Regions from separate parts of the Pseudarthrobacter sp. BIM B-2242 genome, predicted to be linked through region 1. Evidence: predicted binding sites of a transcription regulator. Region 1 holds the regulator's gene; the other holds the start of a gene.
The links. Region 1 encodes LexA, which represses DNA repair genes until DNA is damaged. Its sites were predicted from a motif close to TCGAACANNTGTTCGA; they were not measured.
Positions count from the first base shown of each region.

Region 2: the regulator LexA is predicted to act here: its motif matches at 4,050-4,065, upstream of IDT60_RS20710 (LexA family transcriptional regulator).

Region 1 is NZ_CP061721.1:1,477,632-1,485,203, reverse strand. Features, by position in the region: gene IDT60_RS06835 (histidinol-phosphate transaminase) at 1-1,049, opposite strand, end outside; gene IDT60_RS06830 (LysM peptidoglycan-binding domain-containing protein) at 1,145-1,495, opposite strand; gene lexA (transcriptional repressor LexA) at 1,972-2,718, shown strand; gene IDT60_RS06820 (ATP-dependent DNA helicase) at 2,786-4,843, opposite strand; gene hflX (GTPase HflX) at 4,836-6,401, opposite strand; gene IDT60_RS06810 (class I SAM-dependent methyltransferase) at 6,895-7,509, shown strand; gene dapF (diaminopimelate epimerase) at 7,490-7,572, opposite strand, start outside.
Region 2 is NZ_CP061722.1:84,570-92,141, reverse strand. Features, by position in the region: gene IDT60_RS20755 (hypothetical protein) at 1-58, opposite strand, end outside; gene IDT60_RS20750 (hypothetical protein) at 140-466, opposite strand; gene IDT60_RS20745 (hypothetical protein) at 537-1,151, opposite strand; gene IDT60_RS20740 (ATP-grasp domain-containing protein) at 1,444-2,298, opposite strand; gene IDT60_RS20735 (hypothetical protein) at 2,295-2,465, opposite strand; gene IDT60_RS20730 (hypothetical protein) at 2,462-2,719, opposite strand; gene IDT60_RS20725 (hypothetical protein) at 2,716-2,997, opposite strand; gene IDT60_RS20720 (hypothetical protein) at 3,037-3,246, opposite strand; gene IDT60_RS20715 (hypothetical protein) at 3,303-3,962, opposite strand; gene IDT60_RS20710 (LexA family transcriptional regulator) at 4,111-4,542, shown strand; gene IDT60_RS20705 (hypothetical protein) at 4,552-4,902, opposite strand; gene IDT60_RS20700 (Y-family DNA polymerase) at 4,974-6,272, shown strand; gene IDT60_RS20695 (hypothetical protein) at 6,325-6,747, opposite strand; gene IDT60_RS20690 (hypothetical protein) at 6,907-7,236, opposite strand; gene IDT60_RS20685 (CAP domain-containing protein) at 7,333-7,572, opposite strand, start outside.

The DNA.
Region 1 (7,572 bases):
TCAGTTCCCGCCGTGACGCGCAGGTGCCCGGGGATCCCGACGTCCCGGATCAGCACCCCGGCGTCAAGCAACTGCTGCCAGACATCGTGCGGGTTATCGAGCCCTCCGAAGAAGACATAGTTGGAGTCGGAAGCCGCGGGCTTGAGGCCCATGCGGGTCAGCTCCGTGACGATGCGGTCCCGCTGTTCCTTGATGTCGCGGACGTCTGCCATCAGGGCAGTCCGGTGCTGAAGTGCGGCGAGGGCCGTCGCTTGCGTGATGGCGGAGAGGTGGTACGGCAGCCGGACCAGGCGAAGGGAGTCCGTGACCTCGGGCGCGGCTGCCATGTAGCCAAGGCGCGCACCGGCGAGGGCGAAGGCCTTGCTCATGGTGCGGGAAACAATCAGTCGTTCCCGGCCGGGGAGCAGGGTCAGGGCGCTGGGCGTGCCGTCGTGGGCAAACTCGTGGTACGCCTCGTCGACGATGACGATGGTCTGGCTGGCTTCGCCGGCAGCGTAAACCGCTTCCACAACGTCCAGGCCGAGGCCGGTACCCGTGGGGTTGTTGGGCGAACACAGGAAAACGATGTTGGGCTGGAGTTCCTTGACCTGCAAAGCCGCCGATTCGGCACTGAGCCCGTAATCCTCGGCCCGCTTCCCCACGATGTACTCGGTGTCGGTGCCGCTGGCCAGCAGCGGGTACATGGAATACGTGGGCGGGAAACCCAGGGCCTTGCGGCCGGGACCGCCAAACGCCTGCAGGATCTGCTGGAGTACCTCGTTTGATCCGTTCGCTGCCCAGATGTTGGTGGCATCGAGCCCGTGGCCAAGGTATTCGGCCAGCGCTTCCCGGAGATCGGTGAACTCACGGTCCGGGTAGCGGTTGAGACCTGCCGCCGCTTCCGCGACGGCCGCGCTGATGGCGGCCTGCACATCCGCCGGGACGCCGTGGGTATTTTCATTGACGTTCAGCAGGATGGGGACATCCAGCTGCGGAGCACCGTACGGGGTCAGCCCGCGGAGGTTGGTCCGGAGGGGAAGTCGGTTCAGGCGCTCTAGCTGGTCATTCACCTGAACAGTTTAGTTCCGAACGGTACGCCCGGAAAATGTGACGGCATCCGCCGGCTGCGGCAGGGACCTCCGGCAGACCTTCTGTGGTGCTGCGCCTACTGAGTGGGGACGAAGAGCTGCTGGCCCGGCACCACGCCGCCGGCAGTGAGGTTGTTCAGCTGCACGATGTCCGCGATGACGTCGCGCGGATCACGCCCGGGTGCAGCAGCGCCCGCGATGGCCCACAGCGACTGCCCTGCCTGGACTGTCACCGTCACCGTAGGGGTGACGGAGAGGCCGGCGGCGGAATCGGCCGCCTTCGCCGGAGAGGTGAGGAACCCGGCCAGCGAGAGCAGGAGCGCAGCAAGAACCACCAGCGGGATGCCAATGAGCACGATGCGGCCACGGCGGGTGAGCCGGAGAGGCGGCAGGGATTCTTTCCGCTGCACGGACGTAGCGGATGTCAGGGACGGACCGTTCCGGCGCGCGCTCCGGGCGTTCGGTGCCACGGGGTCGGGCGCCTGCGCCGACTCGAGCCGCGAGGTGAGGTGCTGGACTGAAACGAACTGCGGACGGGTGTCCTGCGAAGCAGATATAGCTGACATGAGATGAGCCCTCCTGGACCATACTGTGCTGCCCGGTGCGCCCTGTACGTTGCTGCCTGTTCCGGCCTTGGCCGGCTAAGGACTCGGATATTCGAATCCGAAAGCAACTAATAGAACACATGTTCGAACTTTGCTTCTCCATTTTTAGCACTTATGAACGAATATTGTCGAGACTCGCTAGAACAAATGTTTGAAAAAGCAATGTGGCTGGCCTACGTTTGGATCAAAGAACAACCACTTCTGTAGTTGATCAGCAGGGTCTGACAATCAATCAGCCCGGGCGTTCGAAGGCACCAGCGGCCAGGGCGGAACCGGGGAACCGAAAGGCATTGGCGAACATGGCAGCACCAGCCGCGGAGGGCAAGGCGACGCCGCAGGGCCGCCCGTCCCAAAGGACCCCCAAGGGGCTCACCGCCCGCCAGAAGAAGATCCTGGAGACCATCCAGCGCTCAGTCAATGACAACGGCTATCCACCGTCCATGCGGGAAATTGGCGACACCGTGGGGCTGGCAAGCCTTTCCAGCGTCACGCACCAGCTTTCCCAGCTCGAAAAGTTGGGCTACCTCCGCCGCGACCCTAAGCGGCCGCGCGCCATGGAAGTCCTCATGCCCCTAACACTTGACGGCGGCTCGGCCAAAACCGGCGGCTCAGCCAACCCGGCAGTACTGCACGGCATCGGTGGAACGGTCACAGACCTCCCCACCGCCATGGACACCGCCATGGTGCCGCTGGTGGGCCGGATCGCGGCGGGTGGACCGATCCTCGCCGATCAGGTGGTTGAAGACGTTATGCCACTCCCCCGCCAGCTCGTCGGGCAGGGCGAGCTGTTTATGCTCCGTGTTGCCGGCGACTCCATGGTGGATGCTGCCATCTGCGACGGCGACTGGGTTGTGGTGCGCCGGCAGGCAGACGCCGCCAACGGGGACATCGTTGCAGCCCTGCTGGATGACGAAGCCACCGTGAAGACGTTCCGGCAGCGGGATGGCCACACGTGGCTGCTGCCGCAGAACACCCGGTACGAGCCGATCCTGGGCGACCATGCCACCATCATGGGCAAGGTCGTGTCGGTCCTCCGGTCGCTGTAGAACCCGGCCGCGTGGTGGGTTTGTGGCAGGGCCCGGACGATGTCGTCCGGGCCCTGCCACAACGGGGTCAGGCGCCTTTTCCGGCCAGCCTTTCGAGTGCCGCAAACGCTGTCTTGCGGTCAGTCGTCGGCCAGAACGGCGGCAACGCTGCGCGGAGGAAGCCGGCATAGCGCTCCGTGGCCAGCCGTGAATCGAGGACAGCCACCACGCCTCTGTCCCCCGTCGAGCGGATCAGCCGCCCTGCACCCTGGGCCAGGCGGATGGCCGCGTGCGTGGCGGACACGGCCATGAAGCCGTTTCCACCGGCCTGGGCAACGGCGCGGGAGCGGGCAGTCATCAGCGGATCATCCGGCCGCGGGAACGGAATGCGGTCGATCACCACCAGCCGGCAGGACCCGCCGGGAACATCGACCCCCTGCCACAGGGACATGGTGCCGAACAGGCAGGTGTCGGGCTCGTCAGCGAATTGCTTGACGAGCGCGGTCATGGTCGAGTCGCCCTGGCAGAGGATGCTGAGCCCCAGCCGTGGCCGCATCGCCTCGGCAGCTTCTTCGGCTGCACGGCGTGAGGAAAAGAGACACAGCGCGCCTCCCCCTGACGCCCGGATCAGCGCCTCCAGTTCGTCCAGGGATTCGGGTGACACACCGCGCCCCGGCTTGGGCAGATGCCCGGCCACGTAGAGGATTCCCTGCTTCGGATAGTCGAATGGCGAGCCGACGTCGATACCGGTCCAGCTCGGCGCGCCCTCCCCTACCAGCCCCAGGCCGCCGGCAGCAGGTTCGAACGCCGAGCCGATGGCCAGGGTTGCCGAGGTCAGGACCACGGTGTGGCCGGCGAAGAGCCCTTCACGCAATTTGCCGGCGACGCTGAGCGGCGCGATGTTGATCAACGCCGGAGCTGTCTCGTCAGGCTGCGAGTAGCCCTGCTGCGGGTCGAAGGAACTGGCGCGGGAAAACCACACGACTTCGCGGTTCTCGCGGGCCACGATGAGCCGTTCACACAGTTCCAGGATCAGCATCAGCCGCGAGCGGGCGAGCTGCCGTCCGCCGTCGGCCGTTTGGCTGCCGTCACCCTTGGAGTCTGACAGGGCAGCCCTGCAGGCTTCCCGCAGCTGGTCCACGCAGTCGAGCTGTTCGTCATTGAGCCCGTTGGGCAGGAGCCCGTTCGGGACTCCTGCCAGTGCGAGTTCGAGGTTGGCGGCGGCTGAATTGAGGGCGTCAACGGTAATGGCGGTGTGTTTCCTCGCCCCGGATGCCGCGGCGAGGATCATCGCTACGGAGAGCTGGCCGGAAACGGCACCGGTGACCCGGTCCTGGAGTTCGTGGGCCTCATCCACCACCACAACGTCGTATTCGGGCAGGACGGCCAGGCCTTCGAACGCGCTGACGGCCAGCATGGCGTGGTTGGTGACCACAACGTCGGCCTCGGCCGCGTCATGGCGTGCCAGTTCACTGAAGCATTCGGCGGCCATGGGGCACTTCTGCGCGCCGAGGCATTCCATCGAGGTGACGGAAACCTGCCGCCAAGCGCGGTCCGTGACGCCGGGAAGGAGTTCGTCGCGGTCCCCCGTAGCCGTTTTTTCCGCCCACTCGCGCAGGCGCACTACTTCCTTCCCCAGTTGCGACGACGGCCCTCCCATGGCAGCGGCGAAGTGCGGAACGCTGGTGTCCTCGCCCAGAGAGAACAGCTGGCCCTCCGCGGGCTCTTCTGACGGGAACCCGCCTTCGAGCTTGTGCCGGCACACGTAGTTGGAACGGCCCTTGACCAGGGCCACCTTGACGGGGCGGTCCAGGGCAGGAGTGATGGTCTTCAGCAGCCGGGGAAGGTCCCGGCCCACAATCTGGGTCTGAAGAGCAAGCGTTGCCGTGGAAACAAGCGTTGGCTTATCGCTCACCAGCGAGTGGGCAATCAGCGGAATGAGGTACGCAAGGGACTTGCCCGTGCCGGTACCGGCCTGGACAAGGAGGTGGTCCCCGGTTTCGATGGCTTTTGTTACTTGCCGGGCCATCTCATGCTGGCCGGCGCGGCTTTGGCCGCCCATCCCCTCGACGGCCCGGTCGAGCAATTCGATGACGAACTGCTCGCCGGCCGCCTCGGAGATCTCCCCTGCCACCAAATCAGTCATTACTGACGAAGGATTCCAGTTCAGCCGCGAGGCCCTCCCGGACCATCACCACCGCCCGGGTACCGTCCTCGCCATGATCCAGGCTGATGATCTCGGCGTCGGTCTCATGCAGTTTGCTGATGAGGTCGCCACGGTCGTAGGGGATGAGAAGCTCCAGTTTGACGCCGGGCCGCGGAATCCCGTCGCTGATGGCCTTGAGCAGCTCGGCGATCCCCTGGCCGGTCCGGGCCGATACCACCACGTGGCGTGGCTCGCGCTGCTTGAGGCGCTCCACCACAAACGGATCTGCGGCGTCAGCCTTGTTGAGCACGATGATCTCGGGGACTTTGCGGGCGTCCACCTCGCTGAAGACCTTGCGGACAGCGGCGATCTGGCCCTCGGGGTCCGGGTGGGAGGCGTCCACCACGTGGAGGATCAGGTCAGCGTCCGCCACCTCCTCCAGAGTTGAACGGAAAGCTTCCACCAGCTGGGTGGGCAGCGACCGCACGAAACCCACGGTATCGGCCAGCGTGTAGCCGAGGCCGTCTGAGGTCTCGGCCTTGCGCACGGTGGGATCCAGGGTGGCGAAGAGCGCGTTCTCCACCAGCACACCGGCGTCGGTGAGCCTGTTCAGCAGGGAGGACTTACCGGCGTTGGTGTATCCGGCGATCGCCACCGAGGGAACTGAATTACGACGGCGGTTGGCCCGTTTCGTTTCCCGTGCCGGCTTCATCGCGGCGATCTCCCGCCGGAGCTTGGCCATGCGGGTGCGGATCCGGCGGCGGTCCAGTTCGATCTTCGTCTCACCGGGCCCGCGCGAACCCATGCCTGCACCGGCACCACCCACTTGGCCACCGGCCTGGCGGGACATCGACTCACCCCAGCCACGCAGGCGTGGCAGGAGGTATTCGAGCTGTGCCAGTTCCACCTGGGCCTTGCCCTCGCGGCTCTTGGCGTGCTGGGCAAAGATGTCAAGGATCAGGGCCGTCCGGTCGATGACCTTGACCTTGACGATGTCCTCGAGTGCACGGCGCTGGGACGGTGCCAGTTCGGCATCAACCACTACGGTGTCCGCGCCCGTGGCCATCACAATTTCCTTGAGTTCGAGGGCCTTTCCGGAGCCCAGGAACGTGCCGGGGTCAGGTTTGGCACGGCGCTGCACCATGCCGTCGAGGACCTCCGAACCAGCAGTCTCGGCGAGGGCGGCAAGTTCGCGCAGGGAGTTTTCGGCGTCTGCCAGTGTGCCTTCGGACCACAGCCCGGCGAGGACAACGCGTTCGAGCCGCAACTGACGGTATTCGACTTCAGTGACGTCTTCGAGTTCCGTGGACAGGCCTGCCACGCGGCGCAGCGCCCGGCGTTCCTCCAGGTCCTGCTGGTCGCCGTCGTAGCTTGTGTGTTCATCGTCCTGGCCGGAAATGGCCTGGGCCCTGCCAAACACGGCCCGGTCGCCGTCTGCGGCGGTGACGTTCCTGGCCGGGACGTCTTTGGCGAGAATCCGGTCGATGACAGCCTGGATTTCCTCGGGACTCATGTCCTGGGCTGCTGGATCGGAACCGGTGTTGGGCTGACTGGTCATGTTCTCCTTTGAAGATTCGGCATTTTCAGAATAGTGCGGATTGGCGGTGGGTGGTGAAGTATTCGCGCTGGGCTGACGGCTTGCGGTCATCCTGGCCTCCTGGTCTGTTCTTCGCGCCGGCCAAAGCGTGGCGCACAGGGTGGGTGGCATCGCGGCTGAACGGGGCGGCGTGCTCCGGATCACTGGATGCGTGAAGTCGGGGGTGGCGCAGGCAGTCTCGGGCAGGGACCGGCACGGGGCTGATCACTCGAGTCTGGCCCTGCGGCAGGACGGGCCCGGGGGCCTCTCCTGTGGCGCACATGCGGAAGGCTGGAGCCTGCATCGCTGTGGGGCACGGTTTCGGGGACGGGCGGCTTGTAAAAAGCGGGCCCGCGCCGGCTACTCGAAGATCAAGAACATGGGTTCCAGATTAGCAGAACCGCGGGGTGCCGCTTTCCAGCGCCGGTGCAGCCCGTTTCGCTTTGTCCGCGGCAGCCAACTAATCTGGCCAGTTATGGAGTCCGCACACTATTTCAGCGCATCACCGGCCGGGCCTTTCACCCGCAAGCCCCTCACGGTGGAACTGGCCGGCGAGACCCGTACCCTGCAGACCTCCGCGGGGATCTTCAGCCCCGATGGCATCGACAAGGGAACAGCGGTCCTGCTGGCGGAAGTCCCCGCTCCTTCGCCCTCCGGGAACCTTCTGGACATCGGCTGCGGGTGGGGGCCCATCGCACTGACCCTCGCCCTGCGTGCACCCAAGGCAAGGGTCTACGCCGTGGACGTCAACGAACGCTGCATCACGCTGACCAACGAGAACGCGGCATTGCTTGGCCTGGGGAATGTGGTGGCCAGCAGTCCCGACGCGGTTGATCCTGACCTGCGGTTCGATACCATTTGGTCCAATCCACCCATCCGGATCGGCAAGGACGAACTGCACAGCCTGCTGATGCTCTGGCTCCCCCGCCTGGCGCCGGGCGGTTCAGCCTGGCTGGTGGTGCAGAAGAACCTCGGCTCCGATTCGCTTCAGCGCTGGCTGGCGGCCGAACTCGATGACTCGTTCACTGTCACCCGTGAGAGCACCGCCAAGTCCTTCCGGATCCTGCGGGTCAGGAAAGCGTCCCGCTAGCCACGATCACCGCGGGGCCACTGAGTTCGACATGTTCGTGGCCGGCCGCACCGGCAAAAAATT
Region 2 (7,572 bases), on a different replicon from region 1:
GCTCTGCAGTGAGCGACACATTGGTCGTAGCGGCAGCCAGGAATACCTTTTCGTCCATGCTCAACGATCATGGCCCTGTCGCTCTGTTTTTGGAAGGGCTCCTGGCTTCGATCAGCTGAGGTGGCCTTCTCCTGGACGCCTACCCGAGGGACCAGTGGATCTTGATGGCCTCGGCGATTGGGCCTTTCTCGACGTCCAGGGTGTCGATGACCGGTGCTTCTCCGTCGCGCTCAATGTCGGCGTTGCGGTAGAGGCGGCCGCAGGAGGGGCAGAGGGTGTGGATGTCGTCGTCCTCGGGCCATTCAGCCAGGCCCTCGGGGACCTCGCCTTCCTCGATGTAGACCGGGAAGCCGTCCGCGTTGGCGGCGATCATGCCCTCACCGTCGGCGGCGTTGCCGCAGACGCAGGTCAGGCTGACGATGTCGTTGCCGATGACTTCTCCGGCTTCAGTGGTGTCGCTGCTCATAGTGTTCCCCATCCTGGTCGAGTGAATGACAGGTGTCCCTGTCCAACCTAATGTGTGCGGAGATCCCTGTTTACCACTCCAGCCGGTTAGCCTCGGTCACCATCTCGAAAGGCGCGGCCGGCTTGACCTGAGGCGCCCGGCTCACGAGCCAGGTGCCGTTTTCCTGTACAAGGGTGAACCACAACTGCATCTGTCCCTGGAGCATGCCACCCTCTTTGCAGTGGGACCTGACGCTGACGTTGGACATGAAGGATGGGACTTCGATCTGGTTCTCATCGGTAAGTGTGAGGAGAACATTGTGGACCGGCTTCACCTCATATGGCTGGTCTGAATCGGTGCAGCTCTCCCCGGCCTCCGTGACGTAGGTCTGGCTGAAGTTCCCGTCCCTGTCCGTGCGGCCGCTCGTCAGGGTAGGGATGCTCTTCTTGCTCGCCCAGTCCGATTCCAGGGTTTGGATGGCGTCGGGCGTCATAATGGGTTTGGCGGCAGCAATAACCTGGTCGAAGTCGGCCTGCGTCGGGGTGAAGCCTCCCACGGTGTACTGCGGGAACTGGTCGAACACAATGTTGAGAACCTTGTTCCCGACCTCTGCGGCTGAAGTGGCGAGTGCCGGGTCATTGCCAAGCTTGTTGACCCAGAGTTCCCCGAGTTCGACGGTCGCCGGATCCAGGCTTGAGGCGGGCACTTTAGCCGCGGACGTAGGTGCTGGCGCCTGTGCACCGACTGGATTCGGATTCGGCGCCACCTGGCAGCCCGAGACCGTCAGGGCCAGGACGGCCAGCAGACCGGAAAGTGCAAGCGCTCTGTTGCGCGGAATGTTCAAGGGTCCCCCAATGTGAGTTCGACAGAAGGGGCTGCCCCAGCGGAAGCCCCCAACCTAGCTGGTTGCACGCTCCTGACGTGCAGGTATGTCGTGCAGTTCCAAAGTTAATGTGTGCGGAGCACTTTCCGTAGCTTCCCGACAGCCGGCGCGCGGTTCACCGCGAAGGCAGAGGCCGGGCACGGTTCAGGAACAGGGTGTCCGGCGCCCAGTCCCATTCCGGGTGGCCTGGTTCCTGGCTGGCCAGGATGGATTCGACGACACCGGTGGCCGGGGCTGCGTGGTAGATGTTGCTGCTCCACGCGGCGTTGGCCTCGATCACTGACCAGTTACCCTGGGTGTCCTCGCCGACGTCCAGCACATAGCCGGGCGGCTGGTCCGCACCCATAACCTCCACAACCTCTTCGGCGAACGCGGCTGCTGCCGAAGATTCAGGGCAGCGGTCCGGCTCGAAGGCGTCCCAGGTGATGGTGACGTCGGTGCCGTGGATGCCCGGGACGGTGGACAGGTAGAAGGACGAGGCGGTGACCTTCCCGTGGGTGATGAAGCAGCGGTACTCCCGGGCGTAGGCCATCCGTTCGGAGCCGACATAGTGCAGGTCCTGGTAGTCGGGGGCGAAGTCGAACGTTCTGCCGACCAGGCGCTGAAAGTGTCCGCGGCCGATGTGAAGCCCTGCCGGGATGCCCGAGTGCTTGTGCTCAGCCAGCTTGTAGAACGTCGGCTCGATGCCCTGGTACGGCATGTCGCCCACGCGGCCGGCCCACACCTTCCGGCGCAGGAACTCTTCCGGGACCCGGGTCAGCCAGTCGGGTCCGGGGGAGAGGAAGGGGTGCTGGATTCCGGTCCTGGCCAGGCGCATTGCCCAGGTCCAGGAGCACCAGAGCGCGGTGCTTCCATCCAGTGCCGGGGCGTCCAGGCCGATGGTGTGTCCGACCTCGATGGTGCCGGCGGCCCGCAGGTCTTCGGCCACCCAGGCGGGGCTGGTGGCGACCAGCAGTTTGTCGTAGGTCAACTGCGGTCCTCTGAGCGGGTGAGTCGCTTCCCGGCGCGGCGGGCGCGGCGCCGGAGTGATGGCTTCTGGTCCCCGGTGCGGCAGTAGATGCAGCCGCCGTTGGCGGACTCGGGGCAGAGCTTGTTCGAGTGCGGCCGGCCGCGGCGGTCCCGGTCGGTTCCGCTCACTTCTGGACCTCCCGGGTCTTGTTCCATAGCTCCCAGTTGCAGGAGGTGGAGCCGTAGTTGCCCTGGGTGCGGCAGAGCAGTTCGGTGCCCTCGACCCGTTCCTTGGTGATGTACGCAGTGACGTCGTCCCTCAGAGGGATGCTGGCTTCTTCTGCTGGGGGAGTGGCCGGCTCCTGGGAGGCCCCGACTGGTCCGGCACATCCGGTCAGCACGGTCACGAAAAGCAGGGCGATGCCGACGGCGTTCCGTTTCATGCTGACCAGCGGCGGGCGATCGTTTCGCGGATACCCAGTCCGTCGGCGACAGAGCGCCAGGGGCCATTGCCTGTGCAGGTCATCAGCTCGAATTCGATCCCGGGCTGGGCGTCAAGGACTCGCTCGGCATAGCGGAGCGCGCCGTCCTCGGTGGACCAGACGGAGATGGAGCCGGTGTCCTCGGAGTAGGAGGACAGGAGCGCACCCCAGACCTGGGTGGTCTCAACGGTCAGGGGCAAGGCTTGAGGGCGGCGGGGACGGGTCAGGGTCGTTGTCATGGGCCCTATGTGTACGGAGATCCCGGCCGCACTCACCGGCTACGCAGCGCGGGTCAGGGGAACGCGCGGCTTGCGGGTGGGCTGCGGCGGCAGGTTCACAACGGCTGCTGCCGTCGGCCTGGCAGGGGCTTCCGGGACCGGGCCGAAGGTGTTCCGGGAGAGCCGGTACAGGATGGTGGCCAGCCAGACGAACAGGGCGGTGGCGAATAGCCAGAGCCCGTACATGTAGAGAAGATCGGCGATAAGCATGGCCACCATGTGTACGGGAAACCCTGCCGCTGTCACCGGCCGGGGCGCGCACTGCCCTACCGGGGAAGCGGCTCCGGGGCGGTGTTCGTGATGCCGAGCAGATAGTCGAGGCTGGCCGCCTGCGCTTCGAGCAGCGGGATTTCACCCTGCAACCTCCGGATCTCGGCCCGTGCGGACTCCAGCTCGAGCCTCGTCCTGTCCCTGCCTGTGGGCAGGTTTCGGATCAGCCGCTGGTTCGCCTTCGTCTGCGGGTCCAGATCGGCTGACTCTCCGGGGTGAGCGAGTTGGAGGCTGCGGCGCAGTACCTCTTCGTCGCTGATTCGCTGGAGGGAAGGTCCCTGGACCGGTGCGACGTCCTCGGCTTCGATGACGGCATGGCCGGAGAAGGAGCGGACACCGGTCACCGCCCAGAACGTAGGCCTGGGGGATTCGCGCGGAAGGATCCACGCCAGTGAATCCAGGGTGGCCGGGTTCGGGTTGCACATGGTGACCGGCTGCGAGGCATGCATGCGCAGGATCGCAGTGAACCGCTCCACGGTCTTCCAGTTCATCCGGTTGTAGACCACTTCGATGCCGACGTCGTTGATGTGGGACCGGTGCCGGTAGAGGTCGCCCGGTGCGTCTGCTGCGCCGAAGCCGGCGATGATCACCAGGGGGTTCCCCGGAATGGCTTCAAGGGCGGCGATGAGCTGCCCGACCGTGAGTTGTTGAGTCATGGCGGGAATGTGTGCGGAACGGGTGACCTCCGTCATCGGAAGGCTCCCGCGGGAGCTTCTACGCATGCTTCCGCGTATAGTTTTAATTCGAAGAGATGTTCACATGTGGACAAACCTGTGGAGAACATAGTTTCGAAAGGAGTGGCTGATGAGTACCGTCGTTGTCTCCGTCCTGGACGTCCTGGAATCAGCCCTGGCCGGCCCCCTCTACAGTCCGATCGCGGTTCCGGCCGGCTTCCCGAGCCCGGCCCAGGACTACGCGACGACCCGGGTCGACCTCAACGCCCACCTCATCAAGGACGTGACCAGCACCTTCCTGGTCCGGGTCTCAGGACACTCCATGACCGGCGCCGGCATCTCCGACGGCGACGAGCTCGTCGTAGACCGGTCACTCACCCCGGCTGACGGCAACGTCGTCGTCGCCATCATCGACGGCGAGCTGACCATCAAGCGGCTCCGGCTCGGACACCACCAGGTCAGGCTCGCAGCCGAGAACCCCGACTACCCCGACATCGTCGTCCCGGAGCTGGCCGAGCTGACCATCTGGGGCGTCGTCACCCGCTGCCTGCACCATGTCTAGCGGTCAGGCCTACAGGTCGCCCTCGCAGGCTGCTTCCATGGTCTCCGACTTGGCGTCAATGCGCTCCTGCGCCTCGTCGATCGCGGCTTCGTCCTGCTCCTCGACCGGCTTCATCCGCTCCAGGTTCGCGAAGGCCACGTCCTTGATGACGCCCTTCAGGGTGTCCGAGGCGCGGCCAGCCAGCTTCTCCATGTCCTCCAGGGCGGCCTTGGTCTCCTCGTCCGACGGGTCATCGGGCATGCCCTTGGTGATCGCTCGAAGCTCCACGCATGTCTCCGACGTGGACAGCTGCGGGGCGCCGCAACCGGTCATGGCGAGCAGGCCGGATGCGGCCAGGACAATAGCGACGAGCTTCTTCAAGGAATCCCCCAAGGTGGTGAAAAGTAGTTGAACCCTGAAAGTTTACTGTCCGTCCACTGTGGGTACGCTCCATGAAGAACCTGGACAACGGGAGGGTGGAGCGGACGGCTCTGATCGACGTCAACAGCTTCTATGTCTCGTGCGAGCGTGCCTTCGACCCGAAGCTGGAAAATCGGCCGGTCGTAGTCCTCAGCAACAACGACGGTTGCGTGGTTGCCAGGTCCAACGAAGCCAAGGCCCTGGGCATCGAAAACGGGGACCCCTGGTTCAAGCTGGCGGCCGACGCCAAGCGCACCGGGTTGGTCCACCGCAGCTCGAACTACGAGCTCTATGGGGATCTTTCCAGTCGTGTAATGGCGCTGATTAGCAGGTACACCCACCAGGTCGAAGTGTACTCAGTGGATGAGGCCTTCGGGCTGCTTCGGGGTACCCCGGAGGAGCTGGAGACCATCGGTCGGGAGATCAAATCCGCGGTGGCAAGGCACGTGGGGCTGCCGGTCTGTGTGGGCATCGCACCGACCAAGACCCTTGCCAAATTCGTGAACCGGGTCGCCAAACAGAACCCCGCCCTCGGCGGAGTCTGCAGCTACGACACCCTGCCGGCAGCACACCGCGACCACATTATGTCCAGGGTGCCGGTCACCGGGATCTGGGGCATCGCCGGCCGGCTCGGCAAACGGCTCAACGGCATAGGAATCTTCACGATCGCCGACCTGAAGGCCGCGGATCCGGTGGCCATGCGGAAGCGGTTCTCGGTACTGATGCAGCGGACCATCCTGGAGCTCAACGAGGTACCGTGCATCCCGCTCGAGACTGAGATAGCCACCAAACAGCAGCTGATCTTCTCCCGGTCCTTCTCGAAGCCGGTGACCACCACGGCCAGGATGCATGAGGTGATGGCCATCTACGCGCAGCAGGCGGCGATCCGCCTGGCCAAGGACAGCCAGCAGGCGAAGCTCATGACCTGCTTCGCCGGCACCTCCCACTTCAACCCGACGGCCACTTCCTTCCCCTCTGCGACCGTGAAACTCTCGGCACCCACCGCAGACCCGGTCATCCTCACCAGGGCCGCCACAGGGGCGCTGGAAGGCCGCTTGGTCGACGGCGTTCCGTACGCCCGGGCCGGGGTTATGCTCACTGACCTGTCACCGGCCGGCGCCGCCCCGCAGCTGCCCGCATTCGCCACCGCTCACGAGGAGAAGCGCATCGGAGCCCTGCTCGGAGCCGTCATGGACCGCTACGGAACCTCATCCATTGGGCTGGGCATCGCCGGCATGGTCGAGGCCCCGGACTGGGGGATGAAGCGCCAGGCGCTGTCACCGCGGTACACCACCGAATGGGGCGAGCTGCTGGTCGTGAAGGCGGCCTGACCGGGTCCAGTCCGCGAAGTTGGACCTCAGCGTAGTGGCTAGGAACCTTTGACTACTGGCGTCCGTCGAGATCAATCCGGTCGACGGTGATCCCCTTGGAAATCTCGGCTTCGCTGAACTCCTTATGACCCTGGAACTCACCGAGGTCCAAGGTGTAGAACTTCATGCCTGCCGGAACTTCTTGGCTGAATTTGAACTGGCAATCAACGCCACCTTCGGCGCCCCGGATGCCGACTCCCTCGTCCAGCTCTCCGATTGCGAGGGTCTTGCCCTCGGCAGTGATCTTGTATTCCTTGCCCTTTTGCATCGAGTCGTTCCCCATGCCCTTACACGGGCCACCAACGCGGTAGCCCAGGCTCGCGGGTGTGGATGAGGTGATGGCTCCCTGGGCGGTGATGGTCTTCGGCGCCGAGGAACACCCTGCGGTGGTCGCGAGCAGACCAACGGACGCAACGATTGCCAGTGCTTGTTTCAAGGATCCCCCATGATGTTGAGATGTATCGCCACAAATCGTACGGCGTGCCTTAGCTTATGCACTGTTCTGCGTGGGTCTCTACCGTGACTCACAGACCAGAGCCCCTTCAGTGACGACCCAGTTAGGGGCGATCGCAGGCGGGTTGGCGGAGCGGGTGAACTAGGCCGCGACTGGAGTGGTGCCAGTGGCGTCCAGCTGGGCGAGCAGTGCGCTGTCTGCCCGGACATGGACTGCCGTGCACCAGGGGTTGCCGAGGGGGTCGTTGCCTGCGGGCACCACGACACTGTCCAGCACGTGCTTGCCGTTCATGTAGCGGGTGAGTTTGATGGCGATCCGCTGGCCGTCCTCCATGACTTTGGCGTCCTGCAGGTGCCCACTGACCAGACGCCCGTTGTGGTCCACGGACCCGGTCTGGATGTAGAGGCCGCTCAGCTGCGGGGCCAGGGAAGTGATGTTGTCATTGGCGATGTCACGGATGTGGATGCTCATACCGCCCCATGTGTACGGCGTACCCGCGTCCGGTCTCCGGAAAGACAGAAGCACCCCTCCCCGCACTGGCAGGAAGGGGTGCTTTCAGGCAGGTGCCTACTTGTAGCTGATCCAGTTTCCGCTCGGACCCCAGTTGATGGTTCCGCCCTGGAAGTTCTGGGAGACGTTGCCGCCGCCGGTCAGGTACTCGCCGCTGGTTGCCAGGCCCAGCCGCCCCGTTGCCCCGCCGGCGCTCTTGTACATGCTGCCGATGCCGCCGAAGACGAAGTGGCCGCCGCCGGTGCCGTGCCAGGTGATCACGCCGTGCTGGTAGTTCTGGTAGACGCCGCCGTTGGC